4 regions of the Lysinibacillus capsici genome follow, and region 4 is predicted to be linked to each of the others. Evidence: riboswitches for the same ligand, from Rfam matches in the RefSeq annotation. Region 4 holds a riboswitch; each other region holds the start of a gene.
The links. Region 4 has a riboswitch for S-adenosylmethionine ahead of metK (methionine adenosyltransferase). Riboswitches for the same ligand answer to the same signal wherever they lie in the genome.
Positions count from the first base shown of each region.

Region 1: linked by a shared signal. The riboswitch ahead of LCP48_RS18555 (methionine ABC transporter ATP-binding protein) and the one ahead of metK (methionine adenosyltransferase) in region 4 are both predicted to bind S-adenosylmethionine.
Region 2: linked by a shared signal. The riboswitch ahead of LCP48_RS20525 (bifunctional homocysteine S-methyltransferase/methylenetetrahydrofolate reductase) and the one ahead of metK (methionine adenosyltransferase) in region 4 are both predicted to bind S-adenosylmethionine.
Region 3: linked by a shared signal. The riboswitch ahead of LCP48_RS22000 (cyclase family protein) and the one ahead of metK (methionine adenosyltransferase) in region 4 are both predicted to bind S-adenosylmethionine.

Region 1 is NZ_CP084108.1:3,743,193-3,748,608, forward strand. Features, by position in the region: gene LCP48_RS18540 (response regulator) at 1-264, opposite strand, end outside; gene LCP48_RS18545 (MetQ/NlpA family ABC transporter substrate-binding protein) at 471-1,322, opposite strand; gene LCP48_RS18550 (methionine ABC transporter permease) at 1,391-2,059, opposite strand; gene LCP48_RS18555 (methionine ABC transporter ATP-binding protein) at 2,049-3,077, opposite strand; SAM riboswitch class I at 3,160-3,263, opposite strand; gene LCP48_RS18560 (thioredoxin family protein) at 3,320-3,631, opposite strand; gene LCP48_RS18565 (toprim domain-containing protein) at 3,646-3,987, opposite strand; gene gcvH (glycine cleavage system protein GcvH) at 4,079-4,459, opposite strand; gene LCP48_RS18575 (arsenate reductase family protein) at 4,541-4,897, opposite strand; gene LCP48_RS18580 (acyl-CoA dehydrogenase family protein) at 5,079-5,416, opposite strand, start outside.
Region 2 is NZ_CP084108.1:4,143,705-4,149,120, forward strand. Features, by position in the region: gene metH (methionine synthase) at 1-1,109, opposite strand, end outside; gene LCP48_RS20525 (bifunctional homocysteine S-methyltransferase/methylenetetrahydrofolate reductase) at 1,102-2,949, opposite strand; SAM riboswitch class I at 3,039-3,139, opposite strand; gene LCP48_RS20530 (protoporphyrinogen oxidase) at 3,239-4,633, opposite strand; gene LCP48_RS20535 (globin-coupled sensor protein) at 4,871-5,416, opposite strand, start outside.
Region 3 is NZ_CP084108.1:4,440,744-4,446,159, reverse strand. Features, by position in the region: gene LCP48_RS22025 (erythromycin esterase family protein) at 1-26, opposite strand, end outside; gene LCP48_RS22020 (hypothetical protein) at 165-518, opposite strand; gene LCP48_RS22015 (DUF2225 domain-containing protein) at 541-1,224, opposite strand; gene LCP48_RS22010 (Cof-type HAD-IIB family hydrolase) at 1,558-2,331, shown strand; gene LCP48_RS22005 (DedA family protein) at 2,393-2,989, shown strand; gene LCP48_RS22000 (cyclase family protein) at 3,020-3,757, opposite strand; SAM riboswitch class I at 3,849-3,954, opposite strand; gene LCP48_RS21995 (YuzC family spore coat inner layer protein) at 4,036-4,440, opposite strand; gene LCP48_RS21990 (helix-turn-helix domain-containing protein) at 4,555-5,416, opposite strand, start outside.
Region 4 is NZ_CP084108.1:3,609,098-3,614,513, reverse strand. Features, by position in the region: gene LCP48_RS17715 (NUDIX domain-containing protein) at 1-192, shown strand, start outside; gene LCP48_RS17710 (alpha/beta hydrolase family protein) at 176-952, shown strand; gene pckA (phosphoenolpyruvate carboxykinase (ATP)) at 1,018-2,604, opposite strand; SAM riboswitch class I at 2,994-3,112, shown strand; gene metK (methionine adenosyltransferase) at 3,371-4,567, shown strand; gene LCP48_RS17695 (gamma carbonic anhydrase) at 4,748-5,260, opposite strand; gene LCP48_RS17690 (alpha/beta hydrolase) at 5,395-5,416, shown strand, end outside.

The DNA.
Region 1 (5,416 bases), 130 kb from region 4:
CGCCCTAGCTTCTACATCACTACTTTGTAAAAAGAAGATGCCCCAATGATCCCCATCGGCTAGTTGAAAAAGCAAGTCTGTCTTGCGTATTTTTGATTGTAAAAACGAGGTAACTTGATCATTTAGTGGTGTAGAATTAGCTGTTTTTAAAAAGACTGCTGTTATGGTAAGGCGTGATCTAATAACATTTTCTCGCCATATTTTAAAGTAACGTTCTACTTCATGTTCTTGCATGATATCATGGGTGAATTTTATATCATTCATTAGAATCACTCCATCTAGTTTTTTCTTATTATTACTTTCTATCATTTATTTCGTATATTAACAACATTACTATAGTAATAAATGTGACTAAACAATATCTAAACATAAATAGACGTCATAAAAAATACATAGTTTCTCATCAATTTAACTACAAATAAAAAAGAGTACATAAGTCGTTAAACTTATGTACCCTTTTTATTTGATTCTTATTTTACCGGTACTACTGCACCTTTCCACTCTTCTAAAATGAAGTCTTGGATTTCTTTAGATGTTAATACTTCTAATAATTTTTTAATTTCAGGTTTTGTTTCATCACCTGCACGTACAGCGATAATGTTAACATATGGAGATTCTTTATCTTCAAGAGAAATAGCATCTTCAATTGGGTTTAATCCGTTATCGATGGCAAAGTTAGAATTGATAAGCACTGCATCGCCTTCATCATTTTCGTACATTTGTACAAGCATTTCTGGTGCAGTGTTTGCATCGAATTTAAAGTTTTTAGGATTTTCTTCAATATCCTTTAATTCTGCTGCTGTTTTATCAATGCCTTCTTTTAATTTGATTAAGCCTTTAGCCTCTAATAATGACAGCATACGACCATGGTCAGATACTGAGTTAGAAAGTAAGATTGTTGCGCCTTCTGGCAGGTCTTCTAACGTTTTATATTTTTTTGAGTAAATACCGATTGGTTCAATGTGAACGCCACCTGCATTGACGAAATCATAGCCATTGTCTTTAATTTGTAGCTCTAAATAAGGGATGTGCTGGAAATAGTTTGCATCAATATCTTTTGACTCTAAATTTTGGTTTGGTAGAACATAATCTGTATACGTTTCAATTTCAAGGTCAATGCCTTCTTTAGCTAAGATCGGTTTTGCTTTATCTAAAATGACTGCGTGTGGTGTATTAGAAGCACCTACTTTTAATGTTACATTTTCTTTGCTATCTGTTTGATCACCTGATGCTGATTTTTCATCTTCTTTTTTATCTGTACCGCAAGCTGCTAATGCTAGTACAAGTATGGATAAAAATAATCCTGCTAATAACTTTTTCATTTATGACACTCCCTTTTATTTGTTTAAAATATGTTAGCGGTAAGAACCGAAATAACCTCTTTTTCTTGCTAGCGTTTATCAATTTTCTCGGTAATTAAATCACCAATCCATTGAATAATAAATACGACTACTAAGATCAAAATAGTTGCCATTAATGTCACATCTTGGCGATTTCGCTGGAAGCCGTCTAAGAAAGCTAAGTTACCAAGACCCCCTGCACCAATAATTCCTGCCATCGCAGTATAACCTACAAGAGCAACAGCCGTTACAGTGATACCAGAAATCAAGGCTGGTAATGATTCAGGAACCAATACTTTCCAAATAATTGTAGAAGTTTTCGCCCCCATTGAACGAGCTGCTTCAATCACACCTTTATCAATTTCACGTAACGCAATTAATACCATACGAGCATAAAACGGTGCTGCACCGATAATTAATGCAGGTAACGCCGCATTCGCTCCTCGAATTGTACCTAGTAAAAATTTCGTAAATGGAATTAATAAAATAATTAATACGATAAATGGAATGGAACGGAAAATATTTACGAGTGATCCTGTTAAAAAGTTAACGATTTTATTTGCCCATAACTGATTGGGACTAGTTAAAAATAGAACAATACCAATGACTAACCCAAGAATAAATGTCACAACCGTTGATATAGCTGTCATGTATAATGTTTCATACGTAGCTTGCCACATATTTTCCCAGTCTACATTCGGAAAGAGATTAGTTAGCATTTTCAATCACCTCCGTCTGTACTTCCACTGTATTTAAATAACGAAGGGCTTCAGTGACGTTTGTCTGAGAGCCATCAATTTGCACAATCAATGTACCATATGCACCATTTTTTGTTTGCGAAATATTTCCGTGAACAATACTTACTTCTACATCAAATTGTTTCACAAGATGTGAGATGACAGGCTGTTCTGTTTTTTCACCAACAAAAATAAGTTTGACAAGTTGCCCAGTTGGATAGTTTGTTTTAATTTGTGCTACCGTATCTTGTGTTTCCTTAGTGTCTGTAATTTGAGATACAAACTTCTTAGTAATAGCTGCCTGTGGGGCTTGGAAGACTTGCAATACCTCACCACGTTCCACAATTTCGCCTGCCTCCATCACCGCTACACGATGACAAATTTTGCGAATGACATGCATTTCGTGGGTAATCAGGACAATCGTTAAGCCTAAGCGTTCATTTATATCTACGAGTAAATCAAGAATAGCATCCGTTGTTTCAGGATCGAGTGCGGAAGTCGCCTCATCACATAGTAAAACCTCTGGATTATTCGCTAATGCACGTGCAATTCCAACACGCTGCTTTTGTCCACCAGAAAGCTGGGATGGATATGCCTTATCGCGCCCTTCTAAGCCTACAAGGGCAATCAATTCCTTCACACGTGCTTCACGTTGAGCCTTTGGGAAGCCTGCGATTTCTAGAGGGAATGCAATATTTTCGGCAACTGTTCTCGACCAAAGTAAATTGAAATGCTGGAAAATCATACTTACCTTTTGTCTAGCCGCTCTAAGCTTTTGCCCTTTTATCGATGAAAATTCTTGATTGTTCACCGTTACTGTTCCTGCTGTCGGTTTCTCTAAACCGTTTAATAAACGAATCATGGTACTTTTACCAGCACCACTATAGCCGATAATGCCAAAAATTTCACCTTTATTAATAGTAAGGTTGACGTCTTTGACTGCCGTTAATTCGCCATTTGCTGTTTTGTATTTCTTTGTAATATTTTGAAGCTGGATCATAGCGAATACTCCTTTTCTCATATAGAAAACCCCTTCACTCACAGACAAGTAGAAGGGGTCACGTATGATACGTTAAACCGTTCTCTCATCTTTCAAAGAAAAATCTTTGAGTGATTTGGCACCTTTTCACATTGTGATGGTTGCCGGGCTTCATAGGGCACTTCCCTCCGCCACTCTTCATAAGAGTTCGATATATTTAATGTTTTAGTAATATATTTGATACTTTACCACGCTAGTAAAGTTCAGTCAATTGATTTTTTTAACAATTCATATAAAAATGGTACGGATTGAAAGGCATAAATTTTTTCTGTCACTTTTCCGCCATCACTGATGAGTAGACATGGAACACTTTCAATTTGATGCTCATAGGCAATGTGTTCCAAAAAGTTGATATTTGCTTTCCCAATTTGTAGCTGTGGCAGTAATTGTTCAATAACGGACATCATTTTAGATGCCACTGCACATGTTCCACACATCGGTGTATATAAATAAAATGCAGTTCTCTCTCCCGACTGTTTAGCCGTTTCCCACTGCTCTGTTGACCATTCTTCCATTTACTCACGCAACCTTACAAAATATATTCATTATGGATTGAAAAATGTGCACGCAGTAAAATCATCGCTAGGACTTTTCTTGGTGTCGTTTCTACTTCCTTGTATGTTGGCATTGTGCGCAGATGCTCAGCTTCTGGATAATGTCTGTCCATTAATGCACGTAGCTTATCCCCAGAAGTATCTGCATCAAAAAAAGTAAATAGCTCACAGCCCTCATAGGGATCCAGTAGTTCTTCTAATTGATGCACACCAATTGTACCATTCGTACATAGTATTGTAACATTCTCATTCAAAATAGGCTCAATTTGTAGCTTATCTGAACGCCCTTCTACTATCAAGCATTTTCCCTCGAACATTACGCCACCTCCATTTAGAGATCCCCACTTATAAGTCATTATATAACAAAAAACGCCGGTAGTTGCCGACGTTTTTCGATTATGGCTTGTCTTATTCAGCGATCATTTCTTCGTATTGCTCTGCTGTCATTAGTTTCTCAACTTCTGATGCATCAGCAGGCTCAACAACGATCATCCATGCTTTTTCATATGGTGATTCATTAACGAATTCTGGGCTATCTTCTAAATCTGCATTTACTTCCACTACAGTACCTGAGATTGGTGCATATAATTCAGAAACAGTTTTTACTGATTCTACGCTACCGAATGGATCATCTGTTTTGATTTCGTCGCCAACTTGTGGAAGCTCAACGAATACGATATCTCCTAATTCAGATTGTGCGAAGTGAGTAATACCAATACGTACTTTTCCATCTTCTACTTTTACCCATTCATGTTCTTCAGAGTATCGTAAGTCTTTAGGTGTGCTCATGCAAAAAACCCCTCCATAAATATGTAATATATTCACTTTCAGTGTGCCATACTTCTCCTCTAAATACAAGGTTTAATACGGTTATTTCCAAGCTTGCTCAAAATCTACTTCTTTAAAACCTAAAGTAACTTTTTTTCCATCTGTGACGATGGGACGTTTAATTAACATACCATCTGAAGCTAATAACTCAAGCTGCTCATCCTCCGTCATTTCGGCTAACTTGTCCTTTAAGCCAAGCTCACGATATTTCATACCTGAGGTATTAAAAAATTTCTTCAAAGGCTGTCCGCTAGCCTGCCAAATAGCTGTTAATTCTTCTTTAGTGGGAGGTTGCTCTGCGATATGTACCTCTTCATAGGAAACCTCATGCTCATTTAACCACTTCTGTGCCTTTTTACATGTTGTACATTTCGGATAATGGAAAAATTGAATCGTCATTACAATGCTCCTCTTCTGTCTTTTTCTGTAGTATACCATCATAGTTGTTTTGAATGGTGAACTTCACTCTTTATTGTAAGTTTATCCACCAGTTGTGCAAATTTATCCGCTCCTTTTACGATTATCCATCTCATATAAAAAAACCTAGCTATCTTTTGCAGATAGCTAGGTTAAATTTGCACTAAACAATATATTTTTCAGCATCAATTAATTTAACGGAAGCCTCACGCTTCTTCACAATTAGATTGTATGGATTATTACGCGTTAGCTTACGCAGTGCAGATAATGTCATACGGGCTGCATCGCCATCTGCTGATGCAAGAATTGTGTCTTTTGCTTCCTTTTCGATTTCTGCGAATGCTTCTTGGCAGAAAATTTGTGTGTATAGCAATTTTTGATGTGCTTTTTCAACACCGTCACGAGCAATTGCCTTCTCTGTACGTAAGACAGCTGATTCCATTGCAAATAATTGGTTAGCTATATTCGCAATGTTTACCAATACTTCTTGCTCTTGATCAA
Region 2 (5,416 bases), 530 kb from region 4:
TGAGCACGTGCAATCTCTGCAGCCTCCTCAAATTTACCATCGATGATTAAATTCTTAAATTTACGAGAGCCGATTACATTTGTTCTCTCCCCAATAAATAATGGACGCATAGAATCGTCATACAATAATGGTTCAATTCCTGATACCGCATGACCATGTGTTTTTTCCGGTAATTGACGAGGTTTTTCATCTTTTAAGACCTCACGAATGGCTGCAATATGAGCCGGTGTCGTCCCACAACATCCACCTACAATATTAAGCCAACCTTTTTCTGCAAAACCTTTTAATTTTTGCGATAGCGATTCTGGTGATTCGTGATAACACCCTTCTTCATCTGGCAAGCCAGCATTTGGATAACAGCTAATATAGCCTGTTGAAAGCTCTGCTAATGAACGAATGTGATCCGTCATAAACTCAGGTCCTGTCGCACAGTTTAGGCCAACTGATAATGGTTTAATATGCTCGATCGAAATATAAAAGGCATCGATTGTTTGCCCTGCAAGCGTTGTACCCATCGGTTCTATTGTTCCTGAAATCATGACGGGTAGCTCTTTTCCCGTTGATGCAAAAGCGCGCTTTACGCCAAGTGTGCCTGCTTTGACATTGAGCATATCCTGACTTGTTTCTAATAACAAAACGTCGGCTCCTGCCTCAATTAATGCCTTTGCCTGTACATAAAAATTTTCCTCTAGCTCATCAAATGTAATACCACCTGTTACTGATAACGTTTTTGTTGTTGGCCCCATAGCCCCTGCGACAAAACGTGGCCAATCCGATGTGGAATAACGATCCACTGCTTGGCGAGCAATTTCCACTGCACGCTTATTAATTTCTTCTGCTTTTGTGCCAAGATCATATTCATTTAACACAAGAGGCGTCCCACCAAATGTATTTGTACAAATAATATCTGCGCCTGCCTCTAGGTATTTATGGTGAATTTTTTCAATGACATCTGGTCTAGTAAGCACAAGATTTTCATTACAGCCATCAAGTTCCTCGCCACCAAAATCCTCTGCTGCTAAATTTTCATTTTGTAGCATTGTTCCCATCGCGCCATCAAGAATTAAAATACGTTTCTCTAATTGCTCTTCAATCGAGTGCTTAGCCATGTATACTTACTCCTTTTTTCTGTTCATCCAATTGCTCTATATATTTCATCAACTCTAATGTCACATCGTAACGTAAAAATGGTGTAATAAGGTAAATCCCATTGAAATATTGCGTAGCCACTTCTACTAATTCTTTTGCTATGGAAATCCCTTCCAATGTCGCCCTTTCCTTATCTTCTCCACATGCTTTCATTCTTGTTAAGGCATCTTCAGATAATTTGATACCTGGCACTTCATGATGTAAAAATTCAGCACTTTTATAACTCGTAACAGGCATAATACCGATATAAATGGGAGCTTGTAAATGCTTTGTTGCCTCATAAATCTCTACAATTTTCTCTTTCGTATATACTGGTTGAGAAATGAAGTAGTCTGCCCCATGCTCAATTTTATTCTCCAAGCGTTTCACAGCACGTTCTAACACACGGACGTTTGGATTAAATGCAGCAGCAACTGAAAAATTTGCTTTTTTACGAAGTGGCTTACCTGAGAAAGAGACCCCTTCATTTAATTGCTTAATTAATTGGATTAGCTCCATGGAAGATACATCATAAACACTTGTCGCACCTGGGAAATCTCCTACTTTCGTTGGATCACCCGTAACGGCCAACACATCATGAATACCTAAAGCATTTAACCCCATTAAATGAGATTGTAGACCAATTAAATTACGGTCTCGACATGTAATATGAGTTAGTGGGCGTACACCATGTGAGCTCTTCAACAATGCGCCCATTGCAATATTGCTAATACGTGGAGAGGCCAATGAATTGTCTGCCATCATAACTACATCTGCACCTGCATCATATAATTGCTTTGCTCCTTCAAGGAACCCGTCAATCTCTAAATGTCTAGGTGTATCCAACTCTACTATGACAGAGCGTTCACGTTTAACTTTTTCATGAAGAGGCTCATACTTTGTTGGCTCCGCTTCCCGAACAATCTCAATCTTTTTAGGCTTCGCATGCTTCTCCTGAACCGGTGATAACTCTTCTAAATACTTCTTTGCTGCTGCAATATGTTTGGGTGTTGTACCACAGCAGCCCCCTATTAAGCGCACACCTTGATCACGCAATTCAACAGCCGCTCGACCAAAATAATCAGCCTCTGACTCATAAACGACACGCCCATCCTCTAAGTCCAGAAGTGATGCATTCGGGTAGGCCGACATAAATGCCTTATGAGGAAGTTCTACACCTTCAAATGCCTGAATTGTATGGTGTGGACCTAGTCGACAATTGACACCAACAATATCCGCACCTAAGACTTCAAGCTCATGGAGAGCATTATTTAAAGACACCCCATTTTGTAAAACACCAGGCTCATGCATAGAAACTTGTGCAATAATCGGCAATTTTGTTTTTTCTCGTAGCATCTTTAAGGTTGCTGTTAATTCTTCAAAATCATAATAAGTTTCAAGTAAAAGGCCATCTGGATTCCCTGCAAGTAAGACTCTTGCTTGTTCTTCAATAGTCGCTAATATTTCATCCAAGGTTGCATCACTTTTACGAATTCCCCGAATACCACCAATTGTTCCTAAAACAAATTGACCGCCATCAGCCGCTGCTCGTTTTGCGATGGTGATAGCAGCTTCATTAAATTGTTGAACACGTGATTCTAATCCATAGCGAGCTAATTTAATGGCATTTGCACCGTACGTATTCGTTTGAATGATGTCAGCACCAGCTGCAATATATTCTCTATGAATCTTTTCAATTAACTCGGGTCTCTGAACATTCATTTCCTCATGGCAATACTCCAATCCATAGCCGTATAGCACTGTGCCTATTGCACCGTCTGCCGTCAATACATGCGTTTTTAACCTTTCAAGCAATCCCATAAAATTAGCCTCTCTTCCTATGTCTCTATATAATAAAAAGCCTTCTTTCATAAAAAAAGAAGGCTTTAACGATTCATCATTGTTGTTCCTTCTCATCTTCGACTCAACGGTCTTCTGGATTTAGCACCTGACAATAAAGTTGGTTGCTGAAGCTTCAATGGGCCAGTCCCTCTGCTTCTCTTGATAAGAATTAAGTATGAATTTTTTAAATAATTAAAAGAATCATATCGTTTACTGACGAATGAGTCAAGACTATTTCACATAACAAAGTTTTTTTTCACTTAAAAACTTAGAAATTGGCAAGTTCCTTTGCAAGCTCTTCGCCAATTTTTTTCCCGTTTTGAATGCAAGCACCAATACCTACGCCAAAATATGAGCACCCTGCAATCGATAAATTAGGATATTTCTCATGTAATTCTTGTAGTAACCCTTGTAATGCCTCACGATGCGCTAGATCATATTTAGGCATTTGATCAATCCATTTTGTTACATTCATAACGGTTGGCTGCTCTTCTATTCCTAGGCTCTTTCTCACATCTTCTAAAGCAACTGCTGCCAATTCTTCATCCGTCATGGCACGTAGTTGCTCATAGGCTGGATTGATGCTCTTATAAAAGAGTCGCACAAGTAATTTATTTTCTTTCGATGTATGCTTCCATTTACGACTAGTCCAAGTTGCTGCATTACAAGTAACGTCTGAATTATGGGAAACAATATAACCTGTTCCATCTGCTGGCAATTTAGCATCTGGCACATCAAAACCTAGATAGATAGTAATCGCTGATGCTGTCGTAAATCGATCAAAATAGCGGTTTAAAGATTCATCCTGTAGCAGATTTTGGACAGTATCGTTCGGTAATGCTAAAACGACATAATCTGACTCAATAATTTCACCATTAGCTAAGGAAATAGTGTATTTCTTATCTTGTTTTTGAACATTTAAAGTAGTAACACCCTTGATAATTTCTACATCGGATAAGGTTTGTTCAAGTCGATCAATTAAAGAAGATAAACCTTTTTTAAAGGATATAAATTTTTTGTTCGCTGCTTTAACAAATTGCTCACGATTCGCATCAAAGCCTTTAATAATACTTCCATAATCATTCTTATAATCAATCAAATACGGTAAAGTAGAGCCAATAGAAAGCTGATGTAAATCTCCCGAATAAACACCTGCAAGGACTGGTGCAATTTGATTTTTCACCAGTTCCTCTCCTAAATAGTAAGTTAAAAATTCACCGATTGAACTTTCCTTTGTGAAGCTATTGTTTGGCAATGTTAAATCCTTCAACGCTTCTTTTTTTCCTTGCTCGGAAATAAGTGTACTTTCCTCTAAGGATGCTAAACTCATCGGTATTCCAAAAGTTGAATCTGCCGGAATAGCATGTAACTCATTATTCGTATAAATATAAGAAATACCTGTTTCGTTGTAAACTAGTTCCGCCTCAAAATCAAGTTCCCGCACGAGTTCCATAACGCCTTGATGACGGGCTACAATAGAATCAGCACCCGTTTCCATGATGAAACCTTTTTCATGTGCTGAATATAATTTGCCTCCTAAATATGTATTTTTTTCTATAAGCACTAGACGAACATCTAAATTATGTTCCTTTACTTGACGTTGCAAATAATGCATTGTACATAGTCCTGTAATACCGCCGCCTAAAACAACAACTGTTTTCATCATAACCGCCCCTATTATTCATTCTTTCTACAGTATAATCTTTTTTTCATTGAAAATTACGTTAAACCCTTTACAAATTTAGCAAAAATAGAGCTATTTCTTCAGTGAAATAGCTCTTACTTTCTGAATCTCTATAAGATTGATCCTCTATAACGATGGCTTCACAACAAACATTTTAATAGGTACTATAGTGTTTATTACGTCTAAAAACATAAAAAATAGGATGTTGTTAATAGTCTATCCTTTTAAATTTTGCGCAAAGCTCGCTAATTTTTCTGCTGAATTTGTTACCTCAGTAAATGAAGTGCCTAATTCACTTAATATGCCTACAATTGCTTGTATTTTTGTTGCCATACACTCATTTTGATCTTTTGCCTCTGTCATGGCTCCCAATATACTCGTAAATTGGCCTTCAGTTTGTAACATATTTTCTTCACCTGCTGCAACTTCATCTTGAATATTTGTCAAAGAATACTCTAGTTTCTCTGTTCGTTCACCTGTCTTTTTCAATAACAAAGCCACTGCTGTAACAGATTCTTTTGTCTGAATTGATAATTTACGTACTTCATCGGCCACTACACTAAAGCCCTTTCCCGCTTCCCCAGCACGTGCTGCTTCAATTGCAGCATTTAAAGCCAATAGATTTGTTTGATTCGCAATATTGGTCACAACACTCATGATTGTTTCCATTTCCTTAGACATACCTGATAATTGTTCAATATTTTCTTCTATATCATGAAGAGAATGACTAATATTGAGCATATTTTGTGATTGATTTTTTAA
Region 3 (5,416 bases), 830 kb from region 4:
ACCTTATGCTTCCTAGCTTTCCTCATTAATTATCAGCCCTTCACTTTATATTGATACTAATTATAGAAAGGCAAGTTTAAAGTTTAGGAAGAATTTGTTTAAAATTAGTTTAAATTTAGTATGTAAAAAAGAAAAACACCTCCATTTGATGGAGATGTTGGATGTTATTTATAGTGATACGTACTTGCTCTTACATGGTTACGTTGAATTTGGTTAAACCATGCACGATCCTTTTCTTCTTGTTTTAATGTCCCAACAATGGAGGAAGAGCAGCTCACGCAAATTTTAGCTTGCGTAATCTGTCCACATCGTTCGCATGGCGCCCCTAAATTAGGAAAAATGGAGTTCTTTAATTTTCCTCCTTTTACCCATTTGTAAAGCAGCTCAGATGATACGCCTGTTAGAGCGACAACTTCTTCGTTTGTTAGGTAGCGATTATTTTTTCTTAATAAAAAATGATGTAGCTCTGAAAATATATCCTCTTCTCTCACATCAATTTTCTTTTGAAATAGCAACATAATTAGTCATCTCCTCGTCCCATTAATTAATGATTTCATTAATTGTTATGGGTTGTTCGTCATATTTATAATTTTCCCAACGATTGCGTGCAAGCTTGCGATATTTTGGCGAAACATTTCGATCAGCGATTAAGCGTGAAAATCCTTTTTTTGCTTCAGGAATATCACCAAGTCGAAGGCTTAATTCAGCATGTAAAAACTGAATTCTCTCTCCACCTTCTTGATTAGAGGCAAAGGATTTACTATAAAAGTCTCTAGCTGCAAAAAGATAACGCTTTTCGGATTCTTCGTCCTTTTTTAATCGATAGAGCCAAGCAATTTTTAAAGCGAAATTCGCCATTAAAAGAGATTCTTCCATTGACGCACGGGATACTAAATAGGCGAGCTTAAAACTGATAATGGCATTATCAATTGTACGTTCCTGACAGATATCCATAGGTTTCTGGAGCTCTTTAATGTATAGTTCATCAATGAGTAGCATGAAAGGTCCATATGTTCGTGTCATAGATTTATGGTAGGCATAGCCACAATGTGGACATACAGCAACTTCATATAGCAAAGGGTTTAGACCATCGTAAACAGGCATGAAATCCGTTTGTTCTTCGATAATTTTATATCGATTAGGGCGAACTTTATATGTTGTAAACTGCTTTTTGCAAAATTTACAATCAACACTACTTTCATAGTAGTAAATGTTAAATGCCATAAGAATCAACTCCTTTGCGTGTTCTAAATTTTTATTTCTTTTGTTCTATTTATACGTAAGATTTTATCGTTCAATGTATTTAAGTTATTATCTTTTATTTTAACAATTTTGTGTTCTTTGGTATACTCCTTTAGAATTATTAAAATAAAAATATTCAAGGAATTTTTAGTTAAATATTATTATAAATACGCTTGTAATAGTTTTTATCGGTGGTGTAAATGGAAGTTGTATAGTTTACTTAAATTTTGTCAAAATACTTTCACATATTTCAAGCGAGAAAAATTATAAATTTAATTTTATTGGTTCTAAATAACTATAATGGAGATACTCAAAATGAAGTGTAATATCGTGTTTTTTGATGTAGACGGCACATTGATTAATTACGAGGATGGCTGTGTGGAAGAAAGTACAAAACAAGCTATTCAACTATTGCAAGAAAAGGGAATCCATCTTGTAGCGGCTACTGGAAGACCCTTATCTATGTGCTATGAGTTAAAAGCGCTGGGGATTGAAACCTTTATTACAGCAAATGGAGCCTATGTGAAACATAAGGAACTTGTCATACATAAAACTCCGATTGCCAAAGAAATTGTCCACAATGTACAGGCTTTTGCACAGAAACAGCAGCATAGCCTAACATTTTTTACAGAGCAGCTATCCATGAATAGCATACAAAGTCCAGTAGCTTTAAGAGCGATGCAAGAAACTTTATCTTTACGGGATTTTCCACTTATAAATGAAAGAATTGTAGATGAAGAGGTTTTTCTCATGTGTTTATATGCGGATGAGCTGGCAGAAAAAAGATATACTAGCCAATTTTCGAATATATTTTTACAGCGTTGGCATCCTTATATTGTGAATGTATTACAGCAGGATGTTTCGAAGTCTATAGCTATTAAAGCGGTGCTTGATTATTTTAATATTGACCCTAAGAATGCGATTGCCTTTGGGGATGGGGATAATGATATTGATATGTTGGAGTATGTAGGAGTAGGAATTGCTATGGGAAATGGTAGTAAAGCTCTAAAAAGAGCTGCCAATTTTGTTACAAAGAAATCTACGGATGGCGGTATCAATTTTGCTTTACGTCAGCTTCAAGTCATTTAGAGCGCTGAGGTTACACTATATATAGCAGGTAGATTTTAATAAATTTTAGGTGGGATGATTTATGGCACATCACGTGCAGTCTCTAATTGAACATTACGGATACTTTGGGATTATCGTGATTCTAATTGGAGGTATTGTTGGGGTGCCACTTCCTGATGAGGTGTTTCTAACTTATGTAGGCTATAGTGTTTACCGAGAAAGTCTTGAACACATTCCTGCTTTGGGCAGTGCAATGATTGGTGCGGTTGGAGGCATTACCTTAAGCTACTATATTGGTTATCGTTTTGGCTTACCGTTACTGCAGAAATATGGCCCTAGAATTCATATTACAGAGCAAAAAATTGACTTTACGAAAAAGATGTTTACAAAAATAGGACCTACCCTATTATTAATTGGCTATTTTATTCCAGGAGTACGCCATTTGACAGCATATATTGCGGCTATTAATAATTATCCTTATAGAAAGTTTGCGCTTTTTGCCTATATAGGGGCATTTATTTGGACGTTCACATTTATATCATTAGGAGAGATGCTTGGAGAGAAATGGCGATTTGTTGGATACTATTTAACTCATTATAGTATCTATCTTATCCTTTTATTTATTGTAGGGATGCTTATTGCTTACTTTTTATTCAAAAAAAGAAATGGACAAACATAAAAGTCGGTATACGCTATACCGACTTTTATGTTATGGCAAAATAGCAAATGAGCGCACAGGGAAGCCAGATGCTTTTTCTGGCTTAGGTACGATATTGAAGATGATAGCGCCTTTCGCAGGTAGCTTGTCTAAATTAGTCATTAGCTCAATTTGATAGGTGTCTTGGTCAAGCACAAAATATTCGCCATCTAGCTTGCCATTTTTACGAAAATTAGCAGCAGAGTCTGTATCGAATGTTTCATGACCAATTGCGCTTACCTTACGTTTTGTTAGTAAAAACTGTAAAGCTTCTAAACCCCAGCCAGGGATATGGTTATGTCCATCTGCATCCTTATTACTGAAAGCCTCTTTATCTGGCCAGCGCTTACTCCAATCTGTACGTAATGCAACAAATGTTCCTGATTCAATTTCTCCATGCTTGTCCTCAAAATTAAGAATATCTTCTACACTTAATGTAAAATCATGGTTGCTCGCAGCCTCTTGTGATTTATCAATAACAACAAGGGGGAGAACAAGCTCTTTTAGTTCTAATTCTTCTAAGTAGCGAGTATCTCGCACAAAATGAATGGGTGGGTCGATATGTGTGCCATATTGACCAGGGAACGTGAATTGTTGAGCGAAGAAACCATCCTTATGAGAAAATAATGTTTCAAATTTAGCGTCCTCAAACATAAAAAAATGTGGTGAATTAGGGCCGAAAGTATGTGTTAAGTCAACCCACTGTTTCGATTTTAATAATTCCAATGCTTGCAAAAGTTCATTCGACATCGATTTCCCTGCTTTCTGTAAAAAATAGTGGTAAATAAAAAGGAGTCCCCTAATAGAAGAGGACTCCTGCTTGAAACAACGGTAGTTCTTCTTCTCATCTTCAAGGCTGATCATTTTGCCAATTGGAATTAGCACCATACTGTTAGCTGGTTGCTGAGACTTCATCGGGCCAATCCCTCCGTCTCTCTTGATAAGAAAAGTAATATAAGAATTTTCAGAAATAACAATACAAACACTTTAGCATAGTTTTTTATAGTTTACAAGTTCACTAGGAATTTTCACCAATTCAAATTTAAGGTGACTCCACAACAATCATGATCAATAAGACGTATTCTAAAACTGTCTGGTGTATAGTTTGTTTCAAATTTCACCGTAATGCCTGTTGATGTGATTAATTTTTCAACCTCTGTTTTATTTGAAAGTTGAGCAGCATTCATTAAATCATGTGCGAATTGTTGGGAGCTATCTATTTTATCCGTAAGTAATTGGGCTTGTTGCATCATCGCCTTTATCCGTGATGCTGAAGCTTTTAATTTGTGTGTATCGATAGGTGGAAAAGGATTATTGGTCGGCATTGCTAGATGTTGCGAAAAGGGTCTAGTGGTAAAATGATTAGCGATAGGCGATGTTGGATAATGATAGGGATGCACAAAATACGGATAAGGATTGTAATACAAGGTCATTCCTCCTATCCTATAACTGATACCTTATCTTATGTAGCCAAACGGCTTTCGGTGTTATTAGCAGTGCAATGTTTAGGACAAACATTTAAAAAGGAAGCTAAAGTAAGCTTCCTTTTAGCCAAGTACATTCAAGACATCATCAATTTTTTTACTATGTGATAAAATGCCATAATTCATCCATGTTAAAAAGTCTACTTCATAGACACAGTTGCTTTTAACGGCAGCTAGGTTTTTCCAAGTAGGAGTTTTTAAAATAGCACGTTCCTCATTTTCATAAATGGAATGTTGTTTATCAAAGGTAATAAATAAATGATCAGCATCTAATTGCAACAATTGAGCAAATGTCAGTTGTGCTTTACGTTGATTGTGCGGAATACTCCATACTAGTGAATGTGGCATTAAACCTAAGTCACGATATAAAATGGGGCCCGTATAGCCACATTCAGGGCCCGCGTATAGAGTAATGCCAATGGCTGAAATACGGAGAAATGCCACACTTTGCCTATAAACAGATTTGCTAAGAATTCCTTTTGCTTGTTGTACTTTATCTTCATATTGTAGGATTACGTCTTGCATCAAGGAGGTTTTTCCTGTTAGATCTGCAATTTTAAATAAAGTAGATTGCCAATTCTCTCCAGGGTGTGAGAGATGGCAGACGGGGGCTACCTCATTTAAATGGTGAAAGGATTCCCAACGCTCTACACCAGAATCTAGCATAATTAAAGTCGGCTTATAGTAAAGGAGTCGATCCATTTCTCTATTTTGTACATCGATATCTGGCACTTCCTGTAGACCTAAATAGTCTTGTTTTCCCCATTTTGCATGACTGAATTGAGCAATTGGCGTAATCCCAAGCGCAACAAAGAAATCTTCTAAGAATGGTGCAAATACACGTAGATGGCTGCTTTGATTTCTTCGATATTGTCCTGGAGAGATGCCGACATGTTCTTTAAAACGACGATTGAAATAATACTCA
Region 4 (5,416 bases):
GTTTTTTGTAAAACCGTTTTCACTGCACAATTTTTAGCGCAAGAGGATATAGAATTTGATTTAGAAACGTCAGGCATGCTTTGGTTAACCGATGAAGAATTTGTTCAGCATCCTAACTTGAGTTTTCACATGAAGGATGATGGGATGAAGAAAATGCTGGAGGAGCTGAAACATCGTGACACACAATGGTGATATTATCGAAAAACGCCCCTATCCTTCACCAAATCCAGCTATAAGTTTAACGGAAATAACCTATCTTTCACAAGGCTTACGTATAAAAGGACTATTAGCAGAGCCAAAGACAGAGGGTACATATGATGGCTTTTTATATTTAAGAGGCGGCATGCAAAGCATTGGGATGGTAAGACCCTCTCGTATTGCACAATTTGCGGCGCAGGGCTTTATCGTATTTGCCCCATATTATCGTGGGAATCGTGGGGGAGAGGGTCGTGACGAGTTTGCAGGGGCAGACCGTTACGATGCGGTCTATGCCGTAGATGTACTCAAACAATTCTGCAATGACAATATCCATGTTTTTGGTTTTTCACGAGGTGGTATTATGGCTCTGTGGACAGCCATTTTAAGAAGGGATATTACTTCTGTTGTAACATGGGCAGGTGTTTCTGATGCAACGGCCACCTATTGGGAACGTACAGATATGCGAAGGATGATGAAGCGCGTTATTGGAGGAACACCTAATCGTGTACCAGAAGCATATGATGCAAGAACACCTCTTTTTGAGATAGAGCGAATAACAGCTCCCGTTCTTATCATTCATGGCTATCGTGATGAAAATGTGGATATTGAACATGCCAGACAATTGGCATTTTTTTTAGAGGAAGCAAATAAATCATTCGAAACTTGGTATGATCTTCACTATGCACATCAATATCCACCAGCAAAAAATCGTGAAACTGTCCGTGCTCTTTGCAAGTGGATGAAACAACAATAAAGCGTAGAGAAAACAAAAAGACAAAGGGAACGAATAATTTGTTCCCTTTGTCTTTTATATAGACGTTACTTTAATGGGCCACCAAGTGCAGTGATGGCTTCAGAAACGTTTGAGAATTTCTTGAAGTTTTCGTTGAATAAGCCTGCAAGCTCAGCAGCTTTTGCATCGTATGCAGCTTTATCTGCCCAAGCTTCACGAGGATTTAACACTTCTGAAGGTACTCCTTCAACTGCTGTTGGAATGTGTAAACCAAACACAGCATCTTGTGTTGTTTCAACATCTGCTAATTTACCATCGATTGCTGCACGGACCATTGTACGTGTGTAAGAAAGTTTCATACGGCTACCTGTGCCATATTCGCCACCAGTCCAACCAGTGTTTACTAAGTATACCTGTGCACCGTGCTCGTCAATTTTTTGACCTAACATTTCTGCGTATACTGTTGCAGGAAGCGGAAGGAATGGAGAACCGAAGCAAGTAGAGAATACTGGTTCTGGCTCAGTCACACCACGTTCAGTTCCAGCAAGTTTAGAAGTGAACCCACTTAGGAAGTGATACATTGCTTGTTCTTTTGTTAATTTACTGATTGGAGGTAACACGCCAAATGCATCAGCTGTTAGGAAGATGATTGTTTTTGGATGACCTGCAACAGAAGGATCAACGATATTTTCGATGTATTGGATTGGATAAGCTACACGTGTATTTTCTGTTAGTGAACCATCGTCATAGTCACAAATACGAGTTTCTGGATCAACAGCTACGTTTTCTAATACAGAGCCGAAGCGGATTGCATTGTAGATTTCTGGTTCTTTTTCAGCAGAAAGGTTGATTGTTTTTGCATAGCAACCACCCTCAATGTTGAACACACCATTATCAGACCAACCGTGTTCATCGTCACCGATTAGCTTACGATCAGGATCAGCTGATAACGTCGTTTTACCAGTACCAGATAGACCGAAGAATAACGCCACATCGCCAGCTTCACCAACGTTTGCTGAGCAGTGCATTGAAAGAATACCTTGTTGTGGTAATAAGTAGTTCATGATACCAAAGATAGATTTTTTCATTTCACCAGCATATTCTGTACCACCAATTAAAATAATTTTCTTTTCAAGTGATACGATGATGAATGTTTCAGAAGCAGTGCCATCAACCGCAGGATCTGCTTTAAAGTTAGGAGCTGAGATGACAGTGAAGTCAGCAACATGAGAAGCTAATTCATCTGCTGTTGGACGGATAAATAATTGATGAGCAAAAAGATTGTGCCATGCGTATTCATTAATAACTTGAATGCTTAATTGTGAATCTTTGTCAGCACCTGCAAAGCCTTTGAATACAAATAACTCGTCACGTTCTTTTAAATATTTTATTACTTTTACATATAGGTTATCGAACACTTCAGAAGAAATTGGTTGGTTTACTTTACCCCAGTCAATTTGATCTTTTGTGCTTTCTTCTTCTACCGTATATTTATCTTTAGGTGAACGACCAGTGTATTTGCCAGTTTCTGCACGAACTGCGCCATCTACTGTTAACATTGCTTCACCACGAGATGTAGCTTTTTCTGCTAATTGTGGTACTGAAAGTTGAACATTAATGTTACCGCCGTTTAATAATTCCTTCAGTTCGTTTGCAATTTCTACTGAATTCATCGATTAAATACCATCCTTTTTTATAGTATTCCCTTGATTTAGAGGGATTTTTTCTTAATTTCAAAAATAGTATAACACAATTGCTTAAATAATCTATACTAATTAAGAAATTATTTTAGAGTTTTTACCACTTTTCAATAAACTGACAAAAAATAATGTTTTTCGAGGAGAATACCATCAATCCTACTGTAATTAGGCATGAAAATTGAGCCACACATATGTTACCACAAGTAGCTAGGTATGTTGTAGGGATTAATTTGCTTCTATTTACATCATCATCCAAGTATGAAAAGTTTTTGTGTAATAAGTTCTTTCCTTTCTATACAGTAATACATAAGAAAATATTTGACAACGTTCGACCTTTTCAGTAACATGAGATTGAACGGATACTCTTATCCCGAGCTGGTGGAGGGTCAGGCCCTGTGAAACCCGGCAACCTGCATGAACTATTTCACGACATGCGTTGGTGCCAACCTGATGCAAGGGAACATCCCTTGAACGATAAGAGTGAAAGGTTACGCAGTCATTATTCCTTTCCTCATGTAAAGTAACGTGAGAAAAGGATTTTTTTATTGTTAAAAATTAATGTAAAGGTAAGTATATGTAGTTCTTTCCTTATTATAATGACGGATCTTTCGAAATCCTCGTGTTAAAAGCAGCAGTAACGGCTTGAGAGTTCAATCCTTAGGAGCGGACTTGACATGGGTAATGAGTACCGTATTCATACACAACTACTTATTGTAAGAGTATTTAGGAGGAAAACCAAATGACAAACCGTCGACTGTTTACATCAGAGAGTGTAACAGAAGGACATCCAGATAAGATTTGTGACCAAATCTCGGATGCCATTTTAGATGCTATTTTAGCAGAAGATCCAAATGCACGTGTAGCGTGTGAAACAACTGTAACAACAGGATTAGTATTAGTAGCAGGAGAAATTACAACTTCTACTTATGTAGATATTAAAGGTATTGTTCGTGACACTGTAGCTGAAATTGGTTATACACGAGGTAAATATGGCTTTGATGCTGAGAACTTAGCGGTGCTTGTGGCTATTGGTGAACAATCACCTGATATTGCTCAAGGTGTTGATCAGGCATTAGAGGCACGTGAAGGCTCTATGACAGATGCAGATATTGAAGCAATTGGTGCTGGTGACCAAGGCTTAATGTTTGGCTATGCATGTAATGAAACACCAGAGCTAATGCCATTACCAATTAGCTTGGCACACAAATTAGCACGCCGTTTAACAGAAGTACGTAAATCCGGTGAACTTGCCTATTTACGTCCTGATGGTAAAACGCAAGTAACGATAGAATATGATGACAATAATGTACCGGTTCGCGTGGATACAATTGTTATTTCAACACAGCATGATGAAGAAGCAACACTTGAACAAATTCAAGCAGATTTAAAAGAATTTGTTATTGCACCAGTTGTACCAAGTGAATTATTAGATGCTAATACGAAATACTTTATCAATCCAACTGGCCGTTTTGTAATTGGTGGACCAAAAGGTGATGCTGGATTAACAGGACGTAAAATCATTGTTGATACATACGGTGGTTATGCACGTCACGGTGGTGGTGCCTTCTCAGGTAAGGATGCAACCAAGGTAGACCGTTCAGCGGCATATGCAGCACGTTATGTAGCGAAAAACATCGTAGCAGCTGGCTTAGCAGAGCGTGCTGAAGTGCAACTTGCCTATGCGATTGGCGTTGCGCAGCCTGTTTCGATTGCTGTCGATACATTTGGAACAGGTAGAGTGAAAGAAAGCGAGATCGTTGAATGGGTACGCGAGCTATTCGATTTACGCCCAGCGGGTATCATTAAAATGCTTGATCTTCGTCGTCCAATTTATAAACAAACTGCTGCGTATGGACATTTTGGTCGTACAGATTTAAATGTACCATGGGAGCAAATTGATAAAGCAGACGCGTTACGAGAAAAAGCACGTTTATAAACTATTGAACTAAAGTAATGAAGTCATTAAAAAATTATTCTAATGTATTAATAAACAAAGGAGCAATATTGCTCCTTTTGTTTTTTTATAAAAAATACCTCGCTAGGATTCGTGAACGTATTCGGTACACGAAAACGCGAGGGATTTTTTCGTTGGTATTAATTTTTTTGTGTAGATTATTTATTTCTGAATTGATTTATAATATTGACCCTTTTCTGCGTATTCTCGTACGATGCGTTCCATATCCTCTTTATCCTCAGCATTTAATTCTCGGACAACTTTTGCTGGACGACCTAATGCTAGACTATTTGGAGGAATGACTTTACCAGGAGGTACTAGGCTTCCTGCCCCAATAAATGCACCTTCTCCAATCTCAGCTCCGTCTAAAATAATGGATCCCATACCAATTAAGGCATTTTTGCGAATTGTACAACTATGTAAAGTGACTTGGTGTCCAACTGTTACCTCATCTTCAATAATGAGCGGATATTTTGGGCTTTGGTGTAAACAGCAAAGATCTTGAATACTGACACGTTTACCGATAATCGTTGGGGAAACATCACCACGAATAACCGTATTAAACCAAATGGTTGTTTCGGCGCCAATTGTTACGTCGCCCGTAACAGTTGCGTAATCAGCAATGAAAACAGACGGATCGATCTTTGGCGTTTTATCTTTAAATGGATAAATCATGAAAATCGCCTCTTTTCTTTCTATAATGTAGTATTATCGTATCAAATACGCAACTTTATGGAAATATAAAATTAAAATATGCTATTTATTTCGATATAATCAAAGTGTAATTATTTTTTAGGAGGACTATGTAAATGTGGAAATGGGAAGCTGATG